Regions from separate parts of the Streptomyces sp. NPDC012769 genome, predicted to be linked through region 2. Evidence: riboswitches for the same ligand, from Rfam matches in the RefSeq annotation. Region 2 holds a riboswitch; each other region holds the start of a gene.

Region 1 (2,191 bases), on a different contig from region 2:
AGGTCCGCTGGACCATCATCTTCCGGTAGGAATCGGACATACGGGCAGCGGCCTTGCCGTCGCCGAGCAGCTCGCGCAGCTGGGCCAGGTCGCCCGAGCGGACGAGCGCCCAGAACTCCTTGCCGTCGGCCGGGTCGCTCAGCGGTATGTTCACGTTCCGCACGCCCGGCAGCTCCACGTCCGGCCCCTCCACGCGCCGGTCGGCCTCGTTGCGGAAGTCGAAGACCGTGTGCAGACCCAGGCCGGCGAGGAAGGCCGCGTCCTCGGCGGTGGCGTGCGCCAGGTGGCCGCTGCGGAAGAGTCGTCCCGGGCGCACGGTCCGGCCGTCCACGGTCGGCAGCCCGCCCAGATCGCGGAAGTTGCGTACGCCGGTGAGCTCGGGCTCGGTCGTCGCTTGCGTCACGGTTGCTCCTGGTCTCGAGATCGGTTCCCGGGGCAATCATCCAGGTGGGAGACCCCCTGCGCACCCCCTCGGGCAGGAATGGGTGTTCTGTCCGAATTGAGGGTTTAGATATAACGCGCCCTGATTGCAGGGGAGATGGGGATCCCGGCGTGAGCAGCGTCATAGAGGTGACGGACCGTTGCTGATCGTCTTTTCCAAATTCCCTTCTGGAAAGGGAAATCGAGGGGCCGTCATCCACGGAGGGTGACCGGAATTCCGGACGGATATCCCGGAATCGCGAGCCTGGCGAAAACAGTGGCTTGTTCCCGTCGACCCCCCTCGTCTAGCGTCGCGCTCAATCCGGACGGACCGCCTAATCCTGCCGCCGCCCGGAATCCGCACCGACCCGTACGAGGCAGGAGCGGGGGACCCAGGTAGTACGCCGATCCCTCGAAGAAGGATGGCTCGGGGTGAAGCCGCGCGACCGCGCGGCCGGACATCTCCAGTCCGAACCCGACAGCTCACCTCGCAGGCGACGGAGAGGAATTCGCCATGCCCGCGAAGGGTAAGCACCGCCGTCCCAAGGTCAACCCGATCACCCGCGGGTTCGTGGCCGCCGGTACCGGAGGCGCCGTCGTCGCCCTCCCGCTCATCGGCGCCACCGGCGCGCACGCCGCCGAGAAGGCCGCCCCGACCACCACCCCGCAGCAGGCCGTCGCCGCCGCGACCCCCGCCAAGGCCCCGGCCGCGGCGACCGCCGGCAAGAAGGCCGCCCCGAAGACGTACACCGTCGTCCGCGGCGACTACCTGTCCAAGATCGCCGACGAGCACGACCTCGCCGGCGGCTGGCAGAAGCTCTACCGCGACAACCGTCAGGTGGTCGGCGACAACCCCTCGCTGATCCTTCCCGGCATGGAGCTCACGCTCGGCGCCAAGTCCACCGCCAAGGCCCCGGCCGCCAAGCCGAAGGCCCCCGCCAAGGCCGCGCCCAAGCCCAAGGCCGCCGCGAAGTCCTCCGGCGACCAGCAGCGCGCCTCGCGTGCCGCCGAGCGCTCCTCGGACACGGGCTCCGCCGCCTCGGCGTCCACGGCTTCCTCGTCGTCCTCGTCCTCGTCCTCCGCGACCTCCTCCGGCTGGGTCGCCCCGGTCGCCGGCGGCATCTCCACCCCGTACCGCGCCTCCGGCTCCATGTGGTCCTCCGGCTACCACACCGGCGTCGACTTCATCGCCTCCTCCGGCACCACCATCCGCGCCGTGGGCCCGGGCACCGTCCACTCCGCCGGCTGGAGCGGCGCCTACGGCAACGAGGTCGTCATCCGGCACGCCGACGGCACCTACTCGCAGTACGCCCACCTCTCCTCGCTGTCCGTCTCCGCCGGCCAGTCCGTGAGCGGCGGCCAGCAGATCGGCCTCTCCGGCTCGACCGGCAACTCCACCGGCCCGCACCTGCACTTCGAGATCCGCACGGGACCGAGCTACGGCTCCGACGTCGACCCGCTGGCCTACCTTCGCCAGCACGGCGTGGGCATCTGACGCCCCGTCCGACACCACGTCCGCCCCGGGCCCGGCACATCGCGTGCCGGGCCCCCGGCGTATTCCGGCTTGGGACAATCTTTATCGGTGGCGTATGTCACCCGGCGTCAACCCCTCTTACGGTCGCGTAGGTCACATCGGGAGAGGAAAGATGTGCTCCCGTGGCAGACGATTCGACATCAAGAGACAAGAACGCATTCGGGTCGTACGCGGCGATCGGTGACAGCTTCACCGAGGGCGTCGGAGACCCCGGGCCCGACGGGACCTTCGTCGGCT
Region 2 (2,191 bases):
GGCGAGGGGCTCGGGATCGCTGCAGTCGAGGACGAGGACGGGCGTCTTGGGAACGGTCATACGGTGCGTGTGCCCGCTCAAGGCCCGTGCAGGCGTGGCGAGTCGGGCTCCCGGCCCGTCCCTGTCGACCGCTCCTTCCCCTTTGTCCTCGCGAGCCGGGTCGCGAGCCGCGCCGCGAGCCGGATCGCGCTCCGGGGCGCGATCCGCTCGCCCGTCGGACCATTCACTGCTTCGGGCGACAGATATCCGTATATGCCGGTGGATCGCCGTCCAGGGCGGCACGATCGGTGGCACTCTGACGCGAAGCGCAATCCGGGCCCGGCCCGGCGGGAAAGGGACAGCGTCGCCATGGCAGACCACCTGGAAGCAACCGTCACGCTGCCGAGCGATCCCGCTTCGGTCTCGGCCGCGCGGCGACACGTCGCCGAGGTCCTCTCCTCGTGGGGACTCGAGAGCGGGACCGACACCGCGGACGCGGTCCGGCTGATCGTCTCGGAGCTGGCGACCAACGCCGTGCAGCACACCTTCGGGCAGTCGCCCACCTTCACGGTCGACGTCCGCCTGGAGCGGGACGAGCTGCTGCGCATCGGCGTCACCGACAGCCATCCGCGCTGGCCCCGTCGCCTTCCGGCGGCGGTCCAGCAGGACAACGGCCGCGGCATGGTCATCATCCGCTCCCTGACCGCAGAGGCGGGCGGCCGGCTGTCGGTGACGCCGACGGCCGAGGGCGGGAAGACCGTGTGGATCGACCTGCCCTGGCCGGCGGCGGTTCCCGGCTGAGGACAGGTCAGCCGACCCGGCCGTAGAGGACCTTCGACGACCAGATCCGGTCGAGCTTCACCCACGACCCCTTCTTGGGTGAGTGCCAGATCTTGTTGTTTCCCGCGTAGATGCCGACGTGGTACACCCTTCCACCGGAATGGAAGAAGACGAGGTCGCCCTTCTGCCGGCTGGACGCGGAGATGTGCCGGGTCTTGTTGTACTGCTGCTGCGCGGTGCGGGGCAGCGTCTTGCCCGCCTTCTTGTACGAGTAGAGGGTGAGGCCCGAGCAGTCGAACCTGCTGGGGCCCGAGGCTCCGTACTTGTAGGGCGATCCCTTCTTCGAGGCGGCGATGCTCAGGGCCGTGTTGGCGTGTGAGGTCGCGGCCTGGGCCTCTGGCGCCGCTCCTGGGGCGAGCAGCGTGCCGCCGACGGCGGCGAGGGTGAGAGCCGAGACGGCTCCGGCCCGGGACAGCAGGGACGGGACATGAATCTGCGCAGTCATGCGCAACCCTTCGTCAGCCGCCTGTGAAGGATGACCTGTCGGGTTCGGGCAGGCGAAGATGCCCGGCCGCGGCTGCGGCTTCACCCCGAGGAACGCCCCGCACCGTGCGAGTCGTCCCGTGTTGCTCGGGTCCTCCACTCCTGCCGATCCACTCCTGTCGACCAGACGTCCGGGACGGCGGCAGGACTCGGCGTCCGCCCGGACCGCCCCGCCTCGGGTGGCGGGGGCTTGTCGTCGACAGGGATCTTGACCCACAGCCTGGCCCAAATCCGAGCTGAAACGGCGATTTGTGAGGCTCCTCACGACTGATCCATTCGGGTGGACAGTCAGGTTTCGTGATCTTCGATGTTTGCCCGGCGAGCCCGTCACCAGGGGTGGAACGCCCTATTGCGCCAGATGCGTACACCCGTTGCGCAACTCACCTGAGTTCCATGTCGATACATCGACTACGCCGAACGAGGGAGGGTTTCTGCGGTCCGGGTGCCCCGAGTGGACCTCGACACGACACGCGGCACTGTCAACTCGCCTGGTCTCCCGGGACGGTGACGCGCCCCGATCGGCGCTCTCCGTCCAACGTCCGCAGCGCACGCGCCAAGGTGTCGGCGTGCACCTCGCTCTCGCCCCGCAGATGCATGAGCGTCAGCGCGTCGCGCAGCGCCGCCGCGCGCCCGACCAGGGCCTGGGCCGCGCGCAGTGCCCCATAGGTATGCGAGGTCCTGGATGGATTGATTCGGCCCAGAAGGTCGAGGACTTCGAGGTACGCGTCGACGAACTCGCCCTCGGCGCGGGTCAGTGCGGGCAGCGGCGGCAGCTCCGGGAGCACGGCGGGCTCACTCCTTCCCGGCGCCGACGGGCCCGCGGCGGCCCTCGACCACGTGGTCCACCAGGCCGTAGGCGAGCGCGCCCGCCGCGTCGAGCACGGTGGTC
Region 3 (2,191 bases), on a different contig from region 2:
GGCATGCGCCACGCCCGGCGTACGGGCGTCGGAACCGCCCTCACCTTCCTGGCCGTGGACCTCGTCTACGTGCCCCGCCGGCGGATCAGCCCCGCCTATCTGATGGACGCGGCGAAGGAGACGGCCTGGCTGGTCGCCTGGTGGAAGGCCGGCCGCCTGTCCCGCCCGTGACCTGAGCCGCCACGCCCCGGACGGGGCCGACCGGACGCGGCAGGCCGCGCCCACCGGAAGGCGGGCGCGGCCTGTCGTGTCGGGACGCTCGGCTCAGTAGGCGCCGAAGACGTTGTCGATGGAGCCGTAGCGGTCGGCCGCGTAGTTGCAGGCCGCGGTGATGTTGGCGACGGGGTCGTACGGGTCGAAGGGCGTGCCGGCCACGTGGTAGGCGCGGAAGGTGGGGTCGATCACCTGGAGCAGCCCCTTGGAGGGGGTGCCGGCGGCGGCGTTGGAGTCCCAGTTGTTGATGGCCTGGGGGTTGCCCGAGGACTCGCGCATGATGTTGCGGTAGATGCCGTCGTAGCTGCCGGGGATGCCGTTGCGGGCCATGACGTCCAGGGACTCACGGATCCAGCCGTCGAGGTTGTCGCCGTACGTGGCGGCCTTCGCCGGGGCCGCGGCCTTGACCGCCGCGGCGGGGCGGGCGGCCGCCGCGCCCTGGCTCGACGAGCGCTTGGTCGCCGCCGTGCGCTCGGCCTGCGCGGGCTTGGCCTGCTTGCGCTTCGCCTCGGTGCGCGGTGCGGACTTCGCGTCGACGCTGAGCTTCAGACCGGGCCGGATGAGGCTCGGGTTGTCGCCGACGGCGGCCCGGTTGTCGCGGTAGAGCTTCTTCCAGCCGCCCTGCACCGAGTAGGCGTGAGCGATCTTCGAAAGCGAGTCGCCGCGGACCACGGAATACTTCACAGGACCGGCCTTCGCGGCCACCTGAACGGTCACTGCCTTTTCGACTGCGACGGAAGGCGTTCCCTGCGGGGTGACCGCTCCGGCACCCGTCGCTCCGACGAGCGGGAGGGCGAGTGCGGCGCTGCCCGTGAGGCCGGCGGCGGCGAGGCCACGGGCGAGCGGGGTGTTCTTGGGGCGACGGTGCTTCCCGTGTCCACGCATGGCGAGTTCCTCTCCTTCGCCTGCGAGGTGAGCTGTCGGGTTCGGGCAGGAGATGCCCGGCCGCGGTGCGCGCGACTTCACCCCGAGCCGTGTCCGAGGGGCCGGACACGGCGGAGAACCTGGGTCCCCCGCTCCTGCCGGAAGGGTCGTGAGTGCGGTTGCCGGGCGGTGGCAGGATTCGGCGTTTCCGACCGGTTGCCGGGTGACCGTATGCGAAGACAAAGCGCGAGAACAAGACGGAAATTAAGCAAAGCAAATAGTTCTCGACGATCACGGAAAAGGATCATCCGGACCTCTCACCCCCGTTCCGCCAATCCTTTTCCCCACACCCGAGTTTGACGTCTCGCCAGCCCCCGGGTGCGGCGGCACACCTCCCCACCCGTGATTCAGATCACCCCGGTCGCGACAGCAGCCTTTTACGTGTGAAATACAGCCCTTGCGGGATTCCACTCGCCATTCCGGTATTGCAGATGAATAAGCCGACATCATCCGATTTGCCCCTGCGGCCAGCCCGCGCTCTCGGGGGCGGCAGCGCGTAGCGTGGAGGTGTCGGGTGCCTTTCGGGCGGCACCTCGCCCTCCCGGGCCCCGACGGATGATCATGGACCGTTCGCGCGCCCGTTCCCGCAGGGCCCGCCGGGTCGTCGCGACCCTCGCGGCCGTCGTCGCGACGGCCGGCGGCGTGCTCGCCGGCTGTGCCCCCGCCTCGGACCGGGGCACCGAGGGGACGACGCCCGCTCCGGCGCCCACCTCCGGGCCGCCCGACCGTCCCGCTCCCCCGCCGCAGACGGCGCCCGCGCCCCCTCCCACACCACCCCCCACCCCCTCACCCGAGGCCCGGCCTCGGCCCGCCGACCTGGACATCCCCTCGATCGGCGTGAGGGACCTGCGGGTCGTGCCCTACGAGGGGAAGACCGACGACCGGGCCGGCACCCGCATACAGGACCGGGGCATCGCCGCGAGCCCGTACGGGCAGCGCGGCGGCGTCGGCCCCGGCGACATCGGCAACTACCAGGTGACGGCGCACCGCCTCTCGGCCGGCGGACCGATGCGCGACCTGCCGGCCGTCGACGTGGGCGACCGGGTGTTCGTGA

What was found. Region 2 has a riboswitch for cyclic di-AMP ahead of ACFY7C_RS16020 (C40 family peptidase). Riboswitches for the same ligand answer to the same signal wherever they lie in the genome.
Region 1: another riboswitch for cyclic di-AMP. It lies ahead of ACFY7C_RS04925 (peptidoglycan DD-metalloendopeptidase family protein); the one in region 2 lies ahead of ACFY7C_RS16020 (C40 family peptidase).
Region 3: another riboswitch for cyclic di-AMP. It lies ahead of ACFY7C_RS02370 (transglycosylase SLT domain-containing protein); the one in region 2 lies ahead of ACFY7C_RS16020 (C40 family peptidase).

Annotation. Positions count from the first base shown of each region.
Region 1 is NZ_JBIBCP010000001.1:1,104,027-1,106,217, reverse strand. It holds gene ACFY7C_RS04930 (tyrosine-protein phosphatase) at 1-403, opposite strand, end outside; cyclic di-AMP (ydaO/yuaA leader) riboswitch at 772-930, shown strand; gene ACFY7C_RS04925 (peptidoglycan DD-metalloendopeptidase family protein) at 935-1,915, shown strand; gene ACFY7C_RS04920 (SGNH/GDSL hydrolase family protein) at 2,077-2,191, shown strand, end outside.
Region 2 is NZ_JBIBCP010000003.1:145,485-147,675, forward strand. It holds gene ACFY7C_RS16010 (VOC family protein) at 1-60, opposite strand, end outside; gene ACFY7C_RS16015 (ATP-binding protein) at 349-780, shown strand; gene ACFY7C_RS16020 (C40 family peptidase) at 788-1,264, opposite strand; cyclic di-AMP (ydaO/yuaA leader) riboswitch at 1,268-1,467, opposite strand; gene ACFY7C_RS16025 (hypothetical protein) at 1,782-2,087, opposite strand; gene ACFY7C_RS16030 (ATP-dependent Clp protease proteolytic subunit) at 2,095-2,191, opposite strand, start outside.
Region 3 is NZ_JBIBCP010000001.1:511,205-513,395, forward strand. It holds gene ACFY7C_RS02365 (hypothetical protein) at 1-171, shown strand, start outside; gene ACFY7C_RS02370 (transglycosylase SLT domain-containing protein) at 265-1,098, opposite strand; cyclic di-AMP (ydaO/yuaA leader) riboswitch at 1,103-1,292, opposite strand; gene ACFY7C_RS02375 (class E sortase) at 1,699-2,191, shown strand, end outside.